Regions from separate parts of the Cupriavidus sp. CP313 genome, predicted to be linked through region 2. Evidence: predicted binding sites of a transcription regulator. Region 2 holds the regulator's gene; each other region holds the start of a gene.
The links. Region 2 encodes FliA, which starts transcription of late flagellar genes. Its sites were predicted from a motif close to CTAAAGTTTNNNNNNNNNNNGCCGNTA; they were not measured.

Region 1 (7,201 bases), on a different contig from region 2:
CGGTGGGCTACCAGCGCATCAACAAGAGCACCGGCAAGCCGGTCGACAAGGAACATATCGTCAAGGGCTACCAGTACGCCAAGGACGAATACGTGCTGCTGAACGAGGAAGACTTCCGCCAGGCCAACGTCGAGGCCACGCAGACGGTGGATATCGTCAGCTTTGTCGACGCGCAGAGCATCCCGCCGTACTACTTCGATACGCCCTACCACCTCGAGCCCGACAAGCGCGGCGAGCGCGGCTACGCGCTGCTGCATGAAACCATGCGCCGCACCGGGCGTGCCGCGCTGGCGCTGGTGGTGCTGCGCGCCCGCCAGCACCTGGCCGCGATGCTGGTGCACGGCGACGCGCTGGTGCTCAACACCATGCGCTTTGCCGACGAGGTGCTGCCCATCTCCGAACTGAGCCTGCCCAAGGCAGCCACCGGCAAACCCAGCGGCGCGCACGCGCGCGAGATCGAGATGGCCACCAAGCTGGTCAACGACATGAGCGAAGACTGGAAGCCGGAACAGTACCGCGACACCTATCGTGACGACCTGATGGCGCGCATCGAAGAGAGGATCGACTCCGGCAAGACCCACCAGCTGACCCCGCCTGCGGAAGAGGAAGAAGCGCCGCGCCAGGGCGCCAAGGTCATCGACATGGTGGCGCTGCTGCGCCAGAGCCTGGGCCAGCGCGGCAAGGAAGACAAGGAAGACACCGCGCCCGCGCGCCGCAAGGCCCCTGCGCGGCATGCCGCCGCCAGGAAACAGCCCGCTGCAAAGCGGGCTGCGACCCCGCCTGCCAAGCGCGCCAGCACTGCCACCAAGACCAAGCGTGCACCGGCCAAGCGCGAGTCGCATGCGCCGGCCGCGCGCAAGAGTGCAAGTACTACGCGCAGGAAGCAGGCGGCTTAGGCAGGCACTGCGGTTCCAGAGGGTGCGGTTCGCAAATGATGTCAGCCAAATCCCGCTTGTGGTCTCCCTCTCCCGCTTGCGGGAGAGGGCCGGGGAGAGGGCCGGAGTCTCAACGAAGTCATGCCTGCTGTATGCCAGAGCCTGCCCTCTCCCCCGGCCCCTCTCCCGCGCGCGGGAGTGGGGAGCAAACCCTCAGCATCGGACAAGCCCGCTTACCGCGACGACACCTTCAGGTTGTCATTGACCGACGTCACGCCCTCGACGCTGCGGATCGCGTCCAGCGCCATGTCGTGCTGCTGCTGGCTCGGCACCGTGCCGCTCACGTCGACCGTGCCCTGCTGGGTCTTCACATGAATGCCGGTGGACTTGAGATCCTTGGTCGTGAGCAGCTTGGTCTTGATCCTGGTGGTGATGGCGCCGTCCTCGACGGCCCGCTTGGTCTTGTCGGCGGTCATGTCCGGGGCGGCGCCCCGGTCAGGGTCGGCACGGCCGGGCATGCCCGGTGCGGAATTGACGGGTGCCACAGGGGTATTGTCCGCCGCAACCAGGATCAGGCCGCTCTTGTCGAGCGCCAGCGCGCTGCCCGCCGCGGCCAACGCCGCAGCAACACAGGCCATCCGCACAGTGCGCGCGGGGATTCGGGAAAAACGCATGGCTGCCTCCTGTTTCGGGTCACCAGCGCATCCGTTGCCGTGCCTTGCCAGGCACGCGGAACCACTGGTAAGCCATTTTTCAGCAAGCTCCATACCTGCCGGCCAGGCCGCGCCAGGCGTCCGCGACGGGGCCCAGGGTGTGTAAATCGGGCCGCCCGTTGTAAAAGCGCCCGCCGCACGGTGTGCTGCATCGCCCGATACAGGCCGTTGCTGGCGGCACCCAGGTCCTTCCATGCTTGGCATGGCGATTGCGGTACAGGGAACGCGGCAGTTCGCCGCGCCAAGGAGCTAGCAATGGGACAGCAGCAACAGCCGGGTCAATCGCAGTCGGGCCAGAAGCCGCAGGAACAGAAGCAGCAGGAACAGTCTGGCCAACGCGGCAGCCAGCAACAGCCGGGACAACAACAAGGCGGCGGTCAGATGGGTAACCAGGACCGCAAGCAGGACCAACAACAGCAGCAGGACCGCGGCAGCTCGCAACCGGGCCAGCAGAGTGGCCAACGCAGCGGCCAGCAAAGCGGCCAGGGCGGGCAACAGGGTGGCCAGCAAGGCGGACAACGCCAGCCATAAGCAGCGACAGCTACGACAACAGGCAGCTTTCCGGGTATGTGCGGCAGCAACATGCGGTGCGGCCGCAGGGGCATACGCCGGAGATTGACAGGCCGGGACTCCCGCAAGGGGGCTCCGGCCCTTTTTGCGGCAACCGCGCCGGCATGACCCCGCGCACATCGTCCCGCATCCCGTGTATGCTGCCACTGACTTCCCCATCCAGGCACTACCGGCCTTGTCCAGCTTTACCGACCCTGCCGCCGGCCGCTCTGCGCAGCCAAGACGCGGCCCGCTGAACCATCTCTCCACCAGGCTGCGTGTGCGCGCCGGCGCGCACGTGCGCGCGCTGACCCGCAGCAATTCCGGCCTGACCCTCGACTACGACAACCCGCCGGGCGATCCCGGCCTGTTCGGGCCCGAGGCGGTCTGCTGGCGCGTGCATGCCGACTTTCCGGCGATGCTCGCGGGCGGCGTCAGCGCGCTGCTGCTGCAGACGCTGCATCCGCTGGCACTGGCCGGGGTCTGGGACCACTCCAGCTTTCGCACCGACATGCAGGGGCGCCTGGGGCGCACCGCGCAGTTCATCGCCGGCACCACCTACGGCAGCCGTGCCGATGCCATGGCGCTGATCGGGCGCGTACGGCGCATCCATGCCGGCGTGGTCGGCGTGGCCCCGGACGGGCGGCACTATGCGGCCTCCGACCCGGCGTTGCTGACGTGGGTGCACGTGGCCGAGGTCTCGAGCTTCCTGGCTGGCTACCTGCGCTATGTCGGTCCACTGAGCGGCGCCGAGCAGGATCGCTACTACGACGAGGTTGCGCGCATCGCCCAGATGCTGGGCGCGGCCGACGTGCCGCGCTCGCGTGCCGAAGTCACGGCCTACCTGGAGGCCATGCGGCCTGCGCTGCTGGCCAGCGAACGCACCAGCGAAGTGGTGCGGCTGGTGCGGAAGATACCGGTGGCCAACCCGCTGCTGCAGCCGGCGGTGCGCATCATGGCCGACGCGGGCATCGCACTGCTGCCGCCGTGGGCACGGCACCAGCTCGACCTGGACGGCCCTTCGATACGGCGCCCGGCCGCACTCGCGGGCATGCATGTGCTGGCACCGGCGCTTCGCTGGGTGCTGGGCGCCGGCCTGGCAGCGCGCGCACGGCGGCGCGTGGCCCGCGGCACCGCCACGACGGCCGGCTGAGGGCCGCGCGGCTATCGGCGTTCAGCGGATGATTCTTGAATGGAAATGAGAATTGACGGCAAAAACCCTCGCATTTCGGAGGATTGCGCGGTGCGAAAGTGGCGTTAAATCTGCCTCGGCATTCCGAACGGCCGGTCGGATTTACCAGCCGCACCAGCCACAGCGCCACAGAGCGCGATTCAAACGACGCAGGCAAAAAAAGAAGCCTACGCGCGGGGTGCTCGTAGGCTTTCCAGGACTGCTCGAGCCGAAAAGCTCTTACCAAGAATATAAACGCGCTTACATGAGGTGTAAATCCCGTTTCTATCAGGGCATTCCCTCATGACGATATGAGATCGTTTGCGCACTTTTGATGATTTTTGGCCCTGACGCTACATCAGGGCATTTTTTCGCATGGGCTGGCAATTTCCTCGCGAGCCCGGTTCACACCGGGCCTGCCGGCTCGCCGCCCTGGCCGCAGTATGCGGCAGCGCACAATCGGCTACAATATCACAGCCTCGAGAGCAACAATTTTTATAGAGCAAAGCCTCTATTCCAGGAACGGCGTGCGGTTCGTCAACGCTGGTAAAAAACTTTGTTACTCTCAGCCCCGAAGTATTCCCCTTCTCTTCTGGCAGCGCCAACCGTCGGCACCTGCGCCGTTACCGAGAGCGGATGTTTCTCCTGCCGCCCTGGCCGTGGCGCACCCCAAGCCGCCGGCCAATGGACTGTTATTTGCCGCCAGAACCCTTGCGGGCTCTTCCGGAGTCGTTGTGAAGAAGAAGGAAACCCGGCCCAAGTCACCGAGCCGAAAGCAACTGCAGCACCAGCAATTTGCTGCATACAGCACCAGCCAGGCGCCTGTGATCGTCCACCTGTCCAACGGCGCGCGACTGCAGGGCCTCGTCCTGGCGTCAGACGACTACGTGGTGCTGCTTGGCCGGCAGCCGGACGACATCCGGCCCACGGTGGTCTACAAGCGGGCCATCTGCCTGGTCACGCTGGCCAATGCGCCGGACGCGCCGGTGGTGGCACCGGATCCGGCCCCGGAGCCGGACTTCCTGCCGATCTACATCCCCCGCACCCACAAGCGCCGCTAGGCCAACGCCCGCCCCACACGCCTTCCCGCCCCGCAGCCCCCTGCCGCGCGGCGCCTCCGCCCGCCCTGCCGGCACCCCGCGAAACTATCGCGGAGATCACTCTAAACCTTTGTCTTGCCCGGTCGATAACCCAAGCAACGGAGGCAATCTACGCCCTGCAAAGCAGGCCGCCAACGTTACGGCACTAGCCGGAATGCCCAAAACTTTGCATATAGGAGTCGTACCATGGCGCAAGTCATTAACACCAATTCGTTGTCTCTGATGACTCAGAACAACATGAACACGTCGCAATCGTCGCTGAACACGGCGATCCAGCGCCTGTCGTCGGGCCTGCGCATCAACAGCGCCAAGGACGACGCCGCTGGTCAGGCGATTGCGAACCGCTTTACCTCGAACATCCGCGGCCTGACGCAAGCCCAGCGCAATGCCAACGACGGCATCTCGCTGGCGCAAACGACGGAAGGCGCGCTGACCGAAGTCAACAACAACCTGCAACGTATTCGTGAACTGTCGGTCCAGGCGGCCACGGGTTCGAACTCGTCGTCCGACCTGAAGTCGATTCAGGATGAAATCAACCAGCGCCTGTCTGAAATCGACCGTACGTCGCAACAAACCGACTTCAACGGCGTCAAGGTTCTGGCCGGCAGCAACAAGCTGTCCGTCCAGGTTGGCGCCAACGACGGCGAAACCATCTCCATCGATCTGAAGCAGATCGACAGGACCACGCTGGGCCTGAGCGGCTTCTCGGTGGCCAAGAACTCGCTGGACGTCGGCCCGAAGATCACCACGATCAACGCTGCCGCTGGTACCGGTTCGTTCAACGTGAGCTTCGCTGCAGGCGACGTCACCAAGATCAACGCCGCAACCGGCAAGACCTTCGCCGCAGCGGACCTCGAACTGCACGAAGTCAAGACGGCTGCCGGCGCGAACTCCGGCCAGTTCGTCGTGAAGGCTGGTGACGACTACTTTGCAGCTTCGGTCGATCGTGCCACCGGCGCCGTGAAGCTCAACGAAGCCGATGTTGCGTTCGACGACACCGCCAATGGCATCAGCGCCGCCGTCACGCTGCAAGACCAACTGGTGCGCGTTGCCAACAATGCTGCAGGCGCTGCCACGGGCTACGTCACCGTGCAGGGCAAGAGCTACGTCGCTGCCGGCACCCTGGCCGACGGCGGTGCCGCCGGCACCCTCAACGTGGCCGTTGGCACGATCTCCCTGAGCGGCGCCACCCCCACGGCTGAATTCACGGGCGTTCCCACGGGCAACGCGCTGAAGAAGATCGACGCCGCGCTGAAGCAAGTTGACGACCTGCGCAGCTCGCTGGGTGCCGTCCAGAACCGCTTTGACTCCGTCATCTCGAACCTGGGCACCACCGTGACCAACCTGTCCTCGTCGCGCTCGCGCATCCAGGACGCTGACTACGCAACGGAAGTGTCGAACATGACCCGCGCGAACATCCTGCAACAGGCTGGTACGTCGGTCCTGGCGCAAGCCAACCAGACCACCCAAGGCGTGCTGTCGCTGCTGCGTTAATCGCGTCGGCGAAAGGCGCAAGAAGGCTGGGCCGCAAGGCCCGGCCTTTTTGCCCGAGGAGCATTTCGCAGGCAGCCCGACTGCCTGCAAAGCGTTTCTCCTGGAACTGAACCCTGCCAACCCGGACGGAGTATTCGATGGCGCCTCCCCCGACAGTGAACCCAATTTCCGTGCGGATGCCAGCCGAAGGCCTGGCCGGCGCCGTGCCGTCTGGCGGCGCCGCCGCCATGGGCAGCCACGCTGCGCAGCGGCAGGATCGCGCCGAGGCTCGTGAGCACGCAGAAGCCACCAAGGGATTGGACCCAAGCGCCGCCATCGGCGAACTAGTCGATGCACTCAAGACCACCACCATCGGCCTGCGCTTCGAGATCGACGAGACCACGCACCGCGTCATCACCAAGGTGATCGACAAGGAAACTGGCGACCTGATCCGGCAGATGCCCACCGAAGAGGTGCTGCGCATTGCCCGCGCCATCGACAAGCTGCAGGGGTTGTTCATCAACCACGCGGCCTGAGCCCTGAATATCAGTTGAAGACGAGACAATAATATGGCAACGATCTCCTCCATCGGCATCGGTTCCAACCTGAACCTGAGCGACCTGCTGGACCAGCTGCAGAAGGCCGAGCAGGCACCGCTTGACGCCATCAATGCGCAGGCCAAGAGCTACCAGACCAAGTTGTCGGCCTACAGTCAGGTGCAGAGCGTGCTGGATGCCTACCAGGGCGCGGCGAAGAAGCTGTCCGATGCTGCCACCTTCGGCGCCGTAAAAGCCAGCGTCGGCACCACGGACGTGATGACCGTCACCACCGCTGCCAACGCAGTGCCTGGCAGCTACAGCATTACTGTCAACACGCTGGCCACCGCGCAGTCGCTGGTGAGCAGCAACGTTGCCGACCAGAAGGCCGCGATCGGTGGCGGCGAGCTCGTGTTCGACTTTGGCGAAGCGCTGGCCACCGGTGGCGCTGCCACTAGCACCAAGAAGGTCACCATCCCCGCGGATTCTTCCCTCGAAGGGATGCGCGATGCCATCAACAAGGCCGGCATCGGCGTGACCGCCAGCATCGTCAATGACGGCAGCGCCAACCCTTACCGCCTGGTATTGACGTCGGACAAGACCGGAACGCAAGCCACCATGCGCGTGTCGTCGACCGATGCTGCGCTGAACAACGTGGTTGCGTTCGACCCGGCCGCGGCGCCCGCCGCCAACAAGATGGAACAGAAGGTGCCGCCTGCCAATGCGACGCTGAAGATCAACGGCATCGACGTGGTCAGCCAGAGCAATTCAGTGGTGGACGCAG
Region 2 (7,201 bases):
CTGCGGCGGTGAGCGGCCGTGGGTGCGCTACATGCAGGCGCGCGTGTCGGTGCTGACCGATTACTACGTCGCCGCGCGCGCGCTGGGCCCGGGCGAGCCGGTCAGCCAGGCCGATATCGAAGTCCGCCAGGGCGACCTGGCTACGCTGCCGCGCGCGGTGATCACCGACCCGGCGCAGCTTGCCGGCGCAGTCACCGCCAACCGTATTGCCGCCGGCTCGCCGATACGCGCCGACCTGCTGCGCAAGGCCATCGCCGTGCGCCAGGGCCAGACCGTCACCGTGGCCGTGGAAGGCGATGCCTTCCAGATCACCAGCGAAGGCAAGGTGCTGGCCGATGCAGCCACCGGCAACACCGTGCAGGTGCGCCTGCGCAGCGGCCAGGTGGTCAACGGGCTGGTGCGCAGCGGCGACACCGTGGTGCTGCAGTAGCCCGCCGAAAGTGCCTTAATCGTGGCCAAAAGACTGGAAACCCGTGGCAAGCGGCATGCGAAAATGCCGCCGAAACCGCCGCGCGGCGAAATCGGGGCGAGCGCCCTAAAGAATTCGCCGGCGCGACCGTAATGCCATAGGAAACCAGCAAGGAACGCCCCGTGAAGATCAACCACACCGCCTCGTCCCGGCCCGCCGACGCCCCCGCGGGCGATGCCGCCGCCCGGCCCCAGGCCGCGCCGGCCAGCGCCGCGGCGCCGTCCGCCGGCCTGAGCGTCAGCCCGCTGGCCGCCCAGGTGCGCGACATCAGCGCCCGCCTGACGCAGCCCACGGACGACGATATCGACACCGCCAAGGTCGAAGAGATCCGCCAGGCCATCGCCGAGGGCCGGATCAGGATCGACCCGGGCAAGATTGCCGACGGCCTGCTCGCGACCCTGCGCGAGCTTGGCCAGGCCGAACCTCGATAGCCGAAATGAACCAGAGCCTGATCCAGTCCCTGCAGCGCGAAACCGAAGGCATCCAGGCCTTCGGCCAACTCCTCGCCGAAGAGCGCGACGCCCTCAGGCGGGGCGACTTCCAGTCCCTGAGCGGACTGCTGACGCGCAAGGTTGAACTGGGCCAGGCCCTGTCCCGCCAGCTCAAGGCCCGCGAAGCCCAGATGGGCGCGCTTGGCCTGCGCGCCGGCCCCGAGGGCCAGCTGCTCGGCCGCCAGGTCGACCCGGCCGTGGCCGACGCCTGGCGCCAGCTGATCTTCGCCGCCCGCACCGCGCGCGACGGCAACGCCCTGAACGGCGCTGTCGTCAACGCCCACCTCGATTTCACCCGCGAAGCCATCCAGGCGCTGCGCCAGCATAGTGGCGGGGATGCGGGGTTGTATGGGAAGGATGGGAAGGCGGCGGCCGGGGCTGGTGGGGTGAGTCTGGCGGCGGGTTGAGGCGATCGCCAGATGTTCCGTTCTTTCGTCACTTATTCAGAAGTGACGAAAGAACGGAACATTCACTCCTACCTAAACCCCACCACCACCTCATTGCTGCGCCCCTGCAGCACCGGCACCAGGCTCCCCTGCCCCGGCACCCGGAACGCGAATACAAAGCCCTTGGTGGCATCATCTCCGAAGAACGCATCGGTCTTGCCTTCCGCCTGCGGCAGCAGCACGCAGCGCTGGGCATTGCAGAGGTAGGCCTGCAGTTCCAGGGGTGGGGTCTTGGCGAAGCTGTAGCGCCAGCGCACCGAGGTGATGACCCCTTCTGACTGCGGCAAGACGCCGGTGGGCAGGATCGGCGGCGACACCGCGCGCTGTCCGCGGCCGTGGAGTGCCGGCCCGTTGACCGATCCGGTCCAGGCGTGGCGGGTGCCGCCCTCGATGGCGGCCCAGGCGCAGGCCGATACGGCAGCCAGCATCCAGCAAGCGCCGCGCGCGGCGCGGCCCACCGCCCGCATCACAGCAAGCCGCGCAACTGGTTGCGTAGCCGGGTAATCGCCTGGCCGCGGATCTGGCACACGCGCGACTCGGTCACATCGAGCACCGCGCCAATCTCGCGCAGGTTCAGCTCCTGGTCATAGCACAGCGACAGCACCAGCTTCTCGCGCTCCGGCAGCCGGTCGATGGCGCGGATCAGCGCCTCGCGCATGCCGCTTTCCATCAGCACGGCCAGCGGGTTGCCGTCATCGCTGCCGCCAAGGTGCCGGTCCAGGAAGTCTTCTTCGCCGGAGCGCTCGAAATCCTCGTAGTGCAGCAGCTGGCAGCCATAGACCTCATTGAGCAGCAACTGGTATTCGTCCAGCGCCATCTCCATGGCCTCGGCCACTTCGGAGTCGACCGGCGCGCGCCCGAGCTTCTGCTCCAGCCCGCGCTGCGTGCGTTCAATGCGCCGGGTGAACTGGCGCAGGCTGCGCGACTGCCAGTCGTTGGCGCGCACCTCGTCAAGCATGGCGCCGCGGATGCGCTGGCTGGCATAGGTCTCGAAGCGCGCGCCGTGGGTGTCTTCATAACGCTTGGCGGCATCCAGCAGGCCGATCATGCCGGCCTGGATCAGGTCGTCGATCTGCACGCTGGCAGGCAGCCTGGCGGCCAGTTGCAGGGCGATGCGGCGCACCAGCTGTGCGTGCGCCTTGACCACATCGGCCTGTTCGAGCTTTCCCTGGATCGTGTACATGGTGCAATTCTCGTGAATGCTGGATTGCTGGACCGCCACACCGTGCGGCGGGGGCTGGCTCAGGGTCTGGTTCGGTTGGATGGCATGGCTGGCAGGCTCAGGCCATTGCGGCTGCGGGCGCGGGAGCGGACGTGTCCGCGCGCAGCGGCCAGGCGCCGATGCTGCCGGCGGTACGGCGCAGCGCGGTGGTGGCCGGCGCCGCCGGAAACGCCTCGACCACGCAGCGCCCCAGTTGCACGCCGCGCGCCACCAGCGGGTCGGACGGCAACCAGCCCGCGCACAACGCCTCGACGCCCAGGTACTGGCTGGCCGTGCGCGCGAGGTTGCGCAGGATCGCCTGCACCGTGGCCTCGCTCGCCGCCATGTTGACGATCAGGTGGAACTGGCGCCACGCATACAGGTGGTGCAGGCGCTTGATGCAGGCGTAGGCGGCGGTAATCGACGCCAGCTCGGGCCGCATCACGATCAGCACGTTGTGCGCGCCGCCCGCGAGCGGCGACAGCGCGCCTTCGGCATCGACGCCGGCATCCACCAGCACGCTGCGAAAACCGCTCGCGGCAGCAGCCGGCAAGGCGCTGCCCGGCACATGCCGGCCAGCCGGCAGCACCGACAGCACGCCACCGGGACCGGTGCCTGCAGCAGCTTCCAGCGACAGGCGGCCTGCATTGACATCGGCCAGGGTGCCGGCGGGCCTGGCGCCGGACAACCGCGTGGCGCGCGCCGCGGCGGCGTCTTCGTCGACCAGCAGCACCCGTTCTCCCTGCATGGCCAGCGCATGCGACAAGCCCAGGGCCACTGTGGTGGCGCCGGCACCGCGTTCGCTTGCGACTACGGCAATACGGCGCGTCGTACGCGGCGCCAGCATCCGGCGCAGGCTCTCGGCCTGGTCCATGGCGAGGGCGCTCACTGCAGGACCTCCATCGCTTCAGCGGACACGGCGGTGCCGCGGCCCGGATAGTTTTCCAGCACGTCGAGCAATGCCAGCATGCGGCCCATGCCTTCATTGAGCACCGTGCCCGGCACCGGCACGCCCTGGCGCAGCGTGCGGCCAGCCAGGCGCGCGAGGAAGGCGGGCGCGGCCGCGGTCGGCGCGTGTTCCAGGCGCAGCACCGACAGGCCCAGCTGCAGTGCGGCCAGCGCGGCGCCGGCAGCGTGGCCGGCTTCTGCGTCCTGCGCGAAGTGGTCGATAGCGTGGCGCAGCGTGCGCAGGCGCGCATCGGCTGCGTCGGTCCACAAGGCCCAGCGCGCCACCTGCGCGGCATCCTGCGCCAGCGCCGGATCGCACAACAGGTAGCGGGTATCGAGCAACTCGCCGGTGGCGCGGTCGGCCAGGCGGGCCACCACCAGGCAGGCATCGATACCGCCTTCGGGGGTGCCCTTGCCGCGCACCGGGCTGTCCGGCACGCGCACTTCGGCGCTGGCCAGCCAGCGCACGGCGTCACGCTCGCGCAAGGTGTCCTCGCCGACGGCGTGGAAGGTCAGCGTGTCGGCCAGCGCATCGAGCTTCCAGGCGGCACCGGCGCTGACCACGCGCGCGGTCTTGCGCGCACCGGCCACCCAGCGCTCGCCGGCCTGCTGCCAGCGTGCCAGCGTGCCGGCGGACGGCACGGCATCAATCAGGTTGACCACCTTGCGCGCGGCGCTCATGGCGGCGCGCAGGCTGGCGGCATCGGACTCGGCTTCGCCCAGTGGCTGGCCGGCCCGGCCGGTCGGGGTCACGGTGGCAGCCAGCGGCATGCCGTCGCGGTCGGCGAGCCACAGCGTGTGCTGCATCGGCTGCGGCGTGCGGCGGCCGGGCACGGCCACTTGCAGCGTGGCGGCGCTGGCCAGCACGTACTGCTCGCACTGGCGGGTCACGTCGCGGCAGGCCGCTTCGCGCACCTGCTGCGACATGGCGCGCAGGGCCGGGGCGCCGGCGCTGCGCTGTTGCCACAGCGAGCGGGCCAGGTCGAGGCCCAGGCCCGCGCCATTGAGTTCTGCCACGCACTGGCTCAGCGCGTCGGCGCTGTCGGTCAGCGAGCGCAGCACCTCGTCGGCACCGCCACGCGCGGGCGCCTCGTCATCGGTGCCGGCGCTGCGCCTGCGTACGGCGTCCGCATCGGCAAATACCGAACCGCGGCGCGGCGTCAGGAAGGCGCGCTCCACCAGCGCAGTGCTGTTGGCCAACTCAAGGTGCTCGGGCACCCGCTGGCCGGTGGAGGCGTAGAACACCGGCAGGCGGTGGCGGATCACCACATCCAGCACCGAGCCCAGGTGGGTGGCTTCATCCAGCTTGCTGATGATGCAGCCGTCGATGCCGCCGCCATCCGGCGCGGCGTCATGGCGGTAGGCGTGCACCACTTCATTGAGGGTATCGCCGTGGCTGGCGCCGTTGAGCAGCAGCACGCGCTGCACCGGCGCGGGCACGCCGGCCAGCATGGCGATCTGTTCCGACAGGCTGCGGTCGCGCTGGCTCATGCCGACGGTGTCGATAATCACCAGGTGCTTGTCCTTCATCGCCGCCAGCGCAAAGCGCAGGTCGGCGGCGTCCTTCACCGCATGCACCGGCACGCCCAGGATGTCGCCGTAGATGCGCAGCTGTTCATGCGCGCCGATACGGAAGCTGTCGGTGGTCAGCAGCGCCAGCTTGTCGGCGCCGTGGCGCAGCACGAAGCGCGCCGCCAGCTTGGCCGTGGTGGTGGTCTTGCCTACGCCGGTGGGGCCCACCAGCGCCAGCACGCCGCCCTGCGCGAACAGGCTGTCCTCGTCGCCCAGCACCGGCAGCTTGCTGGCCAGTTCGGTGCGAATCCAGCCCATGGCCGCGGGGCGGTCGTAGCCCAGTGGCAGCCGCGCCAGCAGCGTGCGCGCCAGTTGCCCGGAGAAGCCGGCGCCGACCATCCATTCAAACAGGGATTCGCGCAGCGGGTCGCTGGCGGCCACGCCGTGCGCTGCCGCGCTTGCAACCGCGCTAGGGACAGGGTTGATCCCGGCCAGCTGGCGCTCCAGCATCGCGCGCATTGATTGCAGCTCGCCGCGCAGGTCGCCGATGGCGGCGGGCTCGACCACTGGCGCGGGTGGCACGTAGACCTGCGCCGTGGCCTGCACGCTGCCCAGATCCGTATCGCGCATGGCGACAATCTCCACGCCGCCCTCGACGGTGCGGTTGGACAGCACCACGGCGTCCGGGCCCATCGCTTCGCGCACCTGGCGCATGGCTTCGCGGCCGTTGGCCGCGACAAACTTGGCTACGCTCATCTTTGACTCCTCACGCGCCGATCATGGCGGTGATGCGGATATTGCGGTTGTCCGGCACCTCGGCATGCGACAGCACCCTCAGCTGCGGCATGGTGCGCCGCAGGAAGCGCGCCATCAGCGGGCGCAGCTGCGACGGCACCAGCAGCACCGGGTCCATGCCCATCTGTTCCTGGCGCGTGACCGCGCCCTGGGTCTGCTGCAGCAACGCATCGGCCAGGCCCGGCTCGATCCCGCCGCCATTGGTCAGCGCCTGCGACAGCACGCGCTCCAGGCCGGCATCCAGGCCGATCACCTGCAGGTCGGCGTTGTTCGGGAACAGCTGCTGCGTGATGGCGCGGCCCAGCGCCACGCGCACCATCGCGGTCAGCTCGTTCGGGTCGCTGATCTTGGGCGCATGCTCGGCCACCACATCCAGGATGGTGCGCATGTCGCGGATGGGCACGCCTTCGTCCAGCAGGTTCTGCAGGATCTTCTGCAGCGCGGTCAGCGAAATGGCCTTCGGCACCAGGTCCTCGGTCAGCTTGGGCGAGTCCTTGGCGATGCGGTCCAGCAGCGCCTGCACTTCCTGGCGGCCCAGCAGCTCGGCGGCGTGCATGTGGATCAGGTGGTTCAGGTGCGTGGCCACCACCGTGCTGGCATCGACCACGGTATAGCCGTAGGACTGCGCCTGCTCCTTGATGCCCGCGTCGATCCACACCGCCGGCAGGCCGAAGGCGGGATCGCGCGTGGCCGCGCCCGGCAGCGTGCCGCTGACCTGGCCGGGGTTGATCGCCATCCACTGCCCCGGCATGGCTTCGCCGCGACCGATCTCCACGCCCTTGAGCGTGATGCGGTAGGCGTTGGGCTTGAGTTCCAGGTTGTCGCGGATATGCACCACCGGCACCAGGAAACCGATCTCCTGCGCCACCTTCTTGCGGATGCTCTTGATGCGGCCCAGCAGCTCGCCGTCCTGCGCGCGGTCCACCAGCGTGATCAGGCGGTAGCCCACTTCCATGCCGAGCGGGTCGACCAGCGTGACGTCGTCCCAGCTGGCTTCAGTGGATTCCTGCGCCACCGCCGGGGTACGCTCCTCGCGCTGCTTGACTTGCTCCTGCGTGGCAGCGCGGCGCGACATATAACGGCCCATCCACACCAGCACGCCCGCCAGCAGCAGGAAGGCAAAATGCGGCATGCCCGGGATGATGCCCATCAGGCCGATGATGCCCGCGGTCAGGTACAGCACGCGCGGGTTGGCAAAGAGCTGGCCCGTGAGCTGCTCGCCCACGTCCTGCTCGTTTGACACGCGCGAGACGATCACACCGGCAGCGGTGGAGATCACCAGCGCCGGGATCTGCGCCACCAGGCCGTCGCCGATGGTCAGCAGCGTGTAGTTGTGCAC
Region 3 (7,201 bases), on a different contig from region 2:
CGCTCGACGCCGGCGCGGTTGTACCAGCTGCGATCGAACAGCACGATCTCGCCGGCGGCGGGCAACTGCGCCACGTAGCGCTGGAAGTACCACTGGGTGCGTTCGCGGTCGTTGGGCGCGGGCAGCGCCGCCACGCGGCAGACGCGCGGGTTCAGGCGCTGCGTGATGCGCTTGATCACGCCGCCCTTGCCGGCAGCGTCGCGCCCCTCGAAGATGATGACGATCTTGTGCCCGGTGGCAGCCACCCAGCTCTGCAGCCGCACCAGTTCGCCCTGCAGGCGGAACAGCTCGCGGAAATAGTGCCGGCGGCTGTCCTGCTCGGCCTCGTCGTCCAGGTGCACCGGATCGCCGAAGGCCTCGCTGGCTTCGCGGTCGTCCAGTTCCAGTTCGATCTCTTCGTCGTAGTAGTCGGCCACCTCGTTGTGGATGCGCCGCACCAGTTCTGCTTCGCCCGGTCTCATCTGATCTGCTCTCCCTGTGGATACAACGCGGTCGCGGCGATGCTCGCATGCCAGTATTGCAGCCGCGTGAAAACGGGGCAGGCCACCCGCCCTGCCCCGCTTTCCTGCCTGTCCCTGCAGATTACGCCAGTTACGCCGCTGGATTGATGTTGTGGTTGTGGCGGAACAGGTTGTCCGGATCGTAGCGCCGCTTCACCTCGACCAGCCGGTCGTAGTTGGGCCCGTAAGCCGCGCCAATGCGGTCGGTTTCTTCCTGTGTCAGGAAGTTCACATAGACGCTGCCCAGCGCGTATGGCGTTGCCGCGCGGAACACTTCACGGGCCCAGCCGATGCACTTGTCGTCGTCAGCGGGCGCGTCCCAGCGCCCGTGCAGGTTCATGATGAAGTTGGCGTCGCGGCTGGCGTAGGCGGTGGCATCGGGCGCGACGCGGTTGGTCTGCCCGCCCATGGCGCCGATGAAGACCTCGCATTGCGGCGAGGGCAGTTTGCCGATCTGCTCGATCAGCATCGTGATCAGGCCGTCGTCCAGGCCGGCGAAGTTGTGCGATTTCCAGTAGTTGCGAGCGCCCGGCGTCAGCAATGGATCGAACGCCTGCTGCCATGCCGTAAGCGGCATGGGACCGACATGCTCTCCATAGGGCGTGCCGAGCTTGCGCAATGGCTCGACCAATTCCGGCCCCTTGTCCGGGGGGCCGATATAGCAGATCGCCAGTGCCGCGATCGGCTTGCCGTGCGCCTCGGGCGGCAGGAACGGCAGCGGCGGCGCCTGGCGCAGCACCACCCAGACGGTCAGCTCGTCCGGCATCGACTTGAACAGTTCACGGTAGGCCGGCAGCACCGCGGCGGCCTGTTCCAGCGGATAGACGATCAGGCCGCCATAGACCTCGGGGCCGACCGGGTGCAGCCGGAACTCGAACATCGTTACCACGCCAAAGTTGCCGCCGCCGCCGCGCAGCGCCCAGAACAGGTCGGCATTCTCGTCGGCGCTGGCGCGTACCAGCTTGCCGTCGGCAGTCACGACCTGTGCCGACACCAGGTTGTCGACGGTGGTGCCGAACTTGCGGCTGAGCCAGCCGAAGCCGCCGCCGAGCGTCAGCCCGGCCACGCCGGTGGTGGAGTTGATGCCCAGTGGCGTGGCGAGGCCAAAGGCCTGCGCCTCATGGTCGAAATCGCGCAGTGTGGCGCCAGGCTCCACATAGCCGCGTTGCGCGTGGGGATCGATCCGCACGGATTTCATCTGCGACAGGTCGAGCACCATGCCGTCTTCGCAGATCGCCAGCCCGCCGATATTGTGGCCGCCGCCGCGTATCGACAGCAGCACGCCATGGTCGCGCGCAAAGTTGACCGCGGCGATCACGTCGGCAGCGCCCGCAGCCTGCACGATCAGTGGCGGACGGCGGTCGATCATCGCGTTCCAGATGCGGCGCGCTTCGTCGTAGCCGCTGTCGTCTGGCTGCAGCAGGCGCCCGCGCAGCTGCGCCTTGAGTGCCTCAATGTGTTCCTGCGATGGCTGGGCCATGATGTGCCTCCCGATGCTGGTTGGAAACATCGGACGGCCCGCGGCGTTTGGGTGCAGGGAGATGGCCACGAGGACCGATGACTACATCATTAAAGGCACGCACCGGATGAATGTAAATGGGACTCTGGCCCCACGCGCACAATCTCCATGGCAAGTGCCGCAACGCGATCATGCCGCCCCGCCACCCTACCGGCCTATCATGAATGAACAGCCGGCACGGTCCCCACGCGCCGACCGGCTGCGCCATGAACACAGCCAGCCACCCTCCCCTGTTCCTGTGCGGCGACGTGATGACCGGGCGCGGCATCGACCAGATCCTGGCGCATCCCAGCCAACCGCTGCTGCATGAATCGTACGTGCATTCCGCGCTCGACTACGTGCACCTGGCCGAGCGCAAGGCCGGCCCGATCGCGCGCCCCGCCGCGCCGGAATACCCCTGGGGCGATGCCCTGGCAGAACTGGAAAGGCGCGCTGCGCGGCCGCGCATCGTCAACCTGGAAACCGCCATCACCACCAGCGACGATGCCTGGCCCGGCAAGGCGGTGCACTATCGCATGCATCCGGGCAATATCGCCTGCCTGCAGGCCGCCGGCATCGACTGCGCGGTGCTGGCCAACAACCATGTGATGGACTGGGGCCGCGCGGGCCTGACTGATACGGTGGCAGCGCTCGACGGGGCGCATATCGCACATGCCGGTGCCGGCCCCGACGAGGCGAGCGCGGCGCAAGCCGCACTGCTGCCACTGCCCGGCGGCGGCCGCGTGGTGGTGCTGGCCCTCGCCATGGAAAATGCCGGCACCCCCGCAGCCTGGCGCGCCAGCGCCGGGCATTCCGGCGTGAACCTGCTGGAAGACTGGTCCGTTACATCGCGCGAACGCATTGCCGCACAGGTGCGCAAGCTCAGGCGTGCCGGCGACGTCGTGGTGGTATCGATCCACTGGGGCCCGAACTGGGGCTACCATATCGACCCCGCGCAACGCGCCTTCGCCCGCGGGCTGGTGGAAAGCGGCGAAATCGACATCGTGCACGGGCATTCCTCGCATCATCCGCTCGGTATTGAGCTGCATGCCGGCAAGCCGATCCTGTATGGCTGCGGCGATTTCATCAACGACTACGAAGGCATCGGTGGCTACGACGCTTACCGGCCGGACCTGGCGCTGATGGCCTTCGTCAGCTTCGATGCCGGCGGCAGCGCCGACCTGCGGCTGGTGCCATTGCGGCGCAGCCATTTCCGGCTGGCCTATGCGCGCGAAGTGGATATGGCGTGGCTGCAGGCCATGTTTGAAGACGAGGGACGGGCACTCGGCACCCGGGTGGAGCGCAGCGGATTGCATGAACTGCGATTGTGGGCGGTATGAGCCTCAGCTCATGACAAAGCCCGCCGTTGCGGCGGGCTGCCCGAATGCCAATCGCCAGGCGTCAGTGGCGATGGATCATGTGGTCAAACCATGTGCGCACCGACTGCTCCTGCTGCTGCAGCAGCGTCGGGTTCTTTTCCCGCAACGTCCAGATGACAATTGCGGCACACGCAACAAGGGCGATAAGGACCAGCGCGGTAATCAAGGTGGCGGCCATAGCAACCTCCTTTGGATAATGGTTGCACCTACAGTGTAGTTCGCCTGGCAGCCGTCACAGAAAGCAGAAAGGCCAGCCTTGATGGCTGGCCTTCCGGTTATTCCAGTGCCACGTGAGTTGGTTCCGTGTAACGCTTCCACAGAGTGCTGATCCGCTTCTTCATTCACTGCCCGACTCTAGCTCTCTCGCCCATCCTGCGGCACCCCAGGACATAACTGCAGCATAGTACAAATCCCCGCGGATAACAGCGCGCGCTCAGCTGACGGTGATGCGGTCGTCGACCAGGCGGATCTGGCCGCCAGGCTTGTCTTCCATCACTTTGAGCACGCGGCTGCCCACCTGCAGCGTGACGCCGCCATGGATGCGGCGCGCGGCGTCGATCACGGCATCGGCGGCCGGCTGCATCTGCTGCCCCAGCTCGGTCAGGCGTGCCTCCAGCTCGAACAGGTCACGCGACAGCTTGAACAGTGTCGCGCGCGCCTTTTCGCGCAGGTCGCCCACGGCCTTCTCGGGATGCTTGGCAAAGAAATCCACCAGCTGTTTGACCTTGTTCTGCTCTTCCAGCATGCGGCGGCGCTCGGCTTCCAGCGCGGCGCGCTGTGCGTCGGCAAAAGGATTCAGGCCGACCTGGATGCTGGTGGCCGTGCCGGCCGGTGCGCCCAGCACCGCGGCGCGCACCGCCAGCAAGGCACGGCTGCGGCCGCCGCTGATGCTGCCCTGCGCGCCAGTGCCGCCCACCACGATGCGCTCGCCGGCAGCAACATCGCTCTGCCGGATGCCGCTTTCGACGTTGACCTCGGTGCCGGCCTCGACCACGGCATTCTCGATAAAGCGCGCCTTCACCGCGCCCTTGCAGCGCACGCTGGCGCGGCTGATGCCGCCTTCGGCGCGGCCGGTGTCAGCCTTGCCGATGATGCCGCCCTTGACGATGACATTGCCGCCAGCCTCGACGTTGGCGGCTTCGATGGTGCCCTCGACCACCACGTCGCCGCTGACGTTGACCGACATGCCGGTGCGGATGTCGCCCGACACGCGCAGCGTGCCGTCGAACGCCACGTTGCCTGAGTGCAGGTCGACCGATTCCACCTGCACCACGGGGCTGACCGAGATGCCGTGCACGCCAACCACCGGCGATCCGGCGATCACCGCGCGCAGCAGCTCCGGATCGTCGGCATCGGCGGCAGCGCCGGTCAGGCCTTCGGCAAAGGGCGGATCATCGACCGGATCGGCGGCGACGGGCTTGCCGAATACGTCGACGCCATCATTGCCACGCACCGCCGGGACGCGCCGCATCAGCGGCGTGCCGGGGCTGACCAGCAGCAGGTTGCCCAGGTCGCGCAGGTCGACCTTGCCGGCCTCGTCGTCAGGCTGCGCTGGCTTGCGCGGCTCGAGCAGGTTGATGAAGCGCGCCGGCTCACCCTGGCGCGGCGCGACGCCGGCGGCAATGGTGCGCAGCTCGCAGCTGCCTTCGGCCAGCGCGGCGTCCAGTGCCAGGGTCTGGATCGGTGCCACCACGCCGCGCTCCGCCACGGCGCGGCGGATGTCCTCCGCGCTTACCGGGCGGCCGCCTTCGGCTGGCAGCAGCGTGAGCCGCACGGCCAGGCCGTCGGCGGTGATGTCGAGCTCGAACGCGCCGTCAATCAGCGTGCCGATGGTGGCATCGATCTCATGCCCGGCCCGCTGGCATTGCGCCAGGAACTGCGCCACCGCGCGCGCATCCAGCCGCGCGCCGGCCCAGCCCAGGCTGTCCAGGCATTGGCGCAGGCTGGCCTGGTCCGGCGGCAGCCTGCCTGGCTGCGGCGCGTAGCGTGCATGCACCTGCTCGCCTGGCTCGGCAAGTTCCAGGCGCAAACCCGATTCATGCGTCATGCGTCCCCTGAATCGTCTTGCGGCGACGCGGCGGGTGCCGGCGCTCCGCTTGTTATCGATTCTTATCCAACGGCAGGAGCGCTGAGAACTTTAGCGCACAGCACGCCCCGACGGCGTCATCGCCACTCGCCTTCAGGGGAGCCCGCCGGAGTTTTCGGTAAACTGTCGGCATTCCGGGGCGCGCCGCGCCCCGCAGCCTGTGCAGTCCCCCTCATGTCAAATACCCACGAAATCCGCCCCGGCCAGTCCATCGAACTGCTCAAGGAACTCCATATCCTGACGCGCGACGGCAAGATGAACCAGGACAGCCGGCGCAAGCTCAAGCAGGTCTACCACCTGTTCCAGTTCATCGAACCGCTGCTGCAGGAGGTCAAGACCGAGCGCGGCCATGTCACGCTGGTGGACCACGGCGCCGGCAAGTCATACCTGGGCTTCATCCTCTACGACCTGTTCTTCAAGGCGCTGCAGGACGACTCACACATCTTCGGCATCGAAACCCGTGAAGAACTGGTGAAGACCTCGCAGGCGCTGGCTGCGCGGCTGGGTTTTCCTGGGATGTCGTTCCTGAACCTGTCGGTGGCGGATTCGATCACGTCGCCGCAGCTGCCGCCCACCGTCGATGTCGTCACCGCGCTGCATGCGTGCAATACCGCGACCGACGACGCGATCCGCTTTGCGCTGGCCAAAGAGGCCCGCCATATCGTGCTGGTGCCCTGCTGCCAGGCCGAGGTGGCCAGCGTGCTGCGCAAGCACAAGGGCAAGCTGCTGGCGGGCAATCCGCTGACGGAGATCTGGCGCCACCCGCTGCATACGCGCGAATTCGGCAGCCAGGTGACCAATGTGCTGCGCTGCCTGCAGCTGGAGGCGCATGGCTACCAGGTCAGCGTGACCGAGCTGGTGGGCTGGGAACACTCGATGAAGAACGAGCTGATCATCGCGCAGTACAAGGACCTGCCGCGCCGCCGCCCGGCCGAGCGGCTGGAAGAGGTGCTGGAAAGACTGGGGCTGGAAGAGATGCGCGAGCGCTTCTTCGCCGCGCCGGCGGCGGCAGCGTAATCACGCTTCCCCGGGCTCGCCCTCGCCCGCCATCCAGCGCTGCCAGCCGTCGTGGCCCAGGCGGCGCATGGTGGCCTGGTTGCGCTCGTAGATGTCCGCCGCATCCGGGAACGCCGCCGCCGCGCGGGCGATGGAATCCTCGCGCAGCAGGTGCAGGATCGGATACGGCGCGCGGTTGGTGTAGTTCTCGATATCGTCCGGCTCGGTCCCGGCAAACTGGTACTGCGGATGGAAGCTGGCGATCTGCAGCGTGCCTTCCAGCCCGAGGCTGCCGAGCAGGCGCTCGGCAAAATACAGCAGGTCGTTGAAGTCGAGGAAGTCCGCCACGGCATCGGGCAGGATCAGCAGCGTGGTGTCGACCTGCGCCGGGTCGGCATCGGCCAGCAGGCACAGTTCGCGCTCCAGGTCGTCCATCACGTCCGGCGCCTCGGTGACGGTGCTGACCACGTAGCGCACCTGCTCCTTCACATACACACTCTTGGCGAACGGGCACAGGTTGAGCCCGATCACGGCCCGTTCCAGCCAGTGGCGGGTGGCGGCGACGACGGTGTCTGCGGAGTGAGTGGCGGAGGTCATGATGGCAAGGCGCGGCAAACCGTCATTCTAGCGCTGCCGCAGGCTCTATAATCCGCGGCGGAAACACCCCCCGCCCCTGCCGAGCCTCCTGATGCCCTCTTCCGCCACTTCCTCCCCTTCCCAAGCCAGCCTCGACGTTGCCGTC

Region 1: ACW4E8_RS01950 (FliC/FljB family flagellin) is a predicted target of FliA. The motif match lies at 4,471-4,497, and genes of this name have one in related genera.
Region 3: ACW4E8_RS36640 (DUF342 domain-containing protein) is a predicted target of FliA. The motif match lies at 5,492-5,518, and genes of this name have one in related genera.

What each region holds. Positions count from the first base shown of each region.
Region 1 covers NZ_JBSVZB010000001.1:433,931-441,131, forward strand. The annotation lists gene ku (non-homologous end joining protein Ku) at 1-896, shown strand, start outside; gene ACW4E8_RS01930 (BON domain-containing protein) at 1,109-1,549, opposite strand; gene ACW4E8_RS01935 (hypothetical protein) at 1,838-2,098, opposite strand; gene ACW4E8_RS01940 (oxygenase MpaB family protein) at 2,334-3,290, shown strand; gene ACW4E8_RS01945 (RNA chaperone Hfq) at 4,043-4,369, shown strand; gene ACW4E8_RS01950 (FliC/FljB family flagellin) at 4,595-5,902, shown strand; gene ACW4E8_RS01955 (flagellar protein FlaG) at 6,058-6,417, shown strand; gene fliD (flagellar filament capping protein FliD) at 6,451-7,201, shown strand, end outside.
Region 2 covers NZ_JBSVZB010000031.1:3,080-10,280, reverse strand. The annotation lists gene flgA (flagellar basal body P-ring formation chaperone FlgA) at 1-430, shown strand, start outside; gene flgM (flagellar biosynthesis anti-sigma factor FlgM) at 592-900, shown strand; gene ACW4E8_RS31650 (flagellar protein FlgN) at 906-1,367, shown strand; gene ACW4E8_RS31645 (flagellar protein FlhE) at 1,436-1,834, opposite strand; gene ACW4E8_RS31640 (RNA polymerase sigma factor FliA) at 1,873-2,589, opposite strand; gene ACW4E8_RS31635 (MinD/ParA family ATP-binding protein) at 2,687-3,481, opposite strand; gene flhF (flagellar biosynthesis protein FlhF) at 3,493-5,823, opposite strand; gene flhA (flagellar biosynthesis protein FlhA) at 5,834-7,201, opposite strand, start outside.
Region 3 covers NZ_JBSVZB010000044.1:33,776-40,976, reverse strand. The annotation lists gene ppk2 (polyphosphate kinase 2) at 1-461, opposite strand, end outside; gene ACW4E8_RS36655 (FAD-binding oxidoreductase) at 592-1,980, opposite strand; gene ACW4E8_RS36650 (CapA family protein) at 2,226-3,338, shown strand; gene ACW4E8_RS36645 (hypothetical protein) at 3,400-3,555, opposite strand; gene ACW4E8_RS36640 (DUF342 domain-containing protein) at 3,811-5,424, opposite strand; gene ACW4E8_RS36635 (class I SAM-dependent methyltransferase) at 5,638-6,480, shown strand; gene ACW4E8_RS36630 (DUF1415 domain-containing protein) at 6,481-7,056, opposite strand; gene ACW4E8_RS36625 (TIGR03862 family flavoprotein) at 7,148-7,201, shown strand, end outside.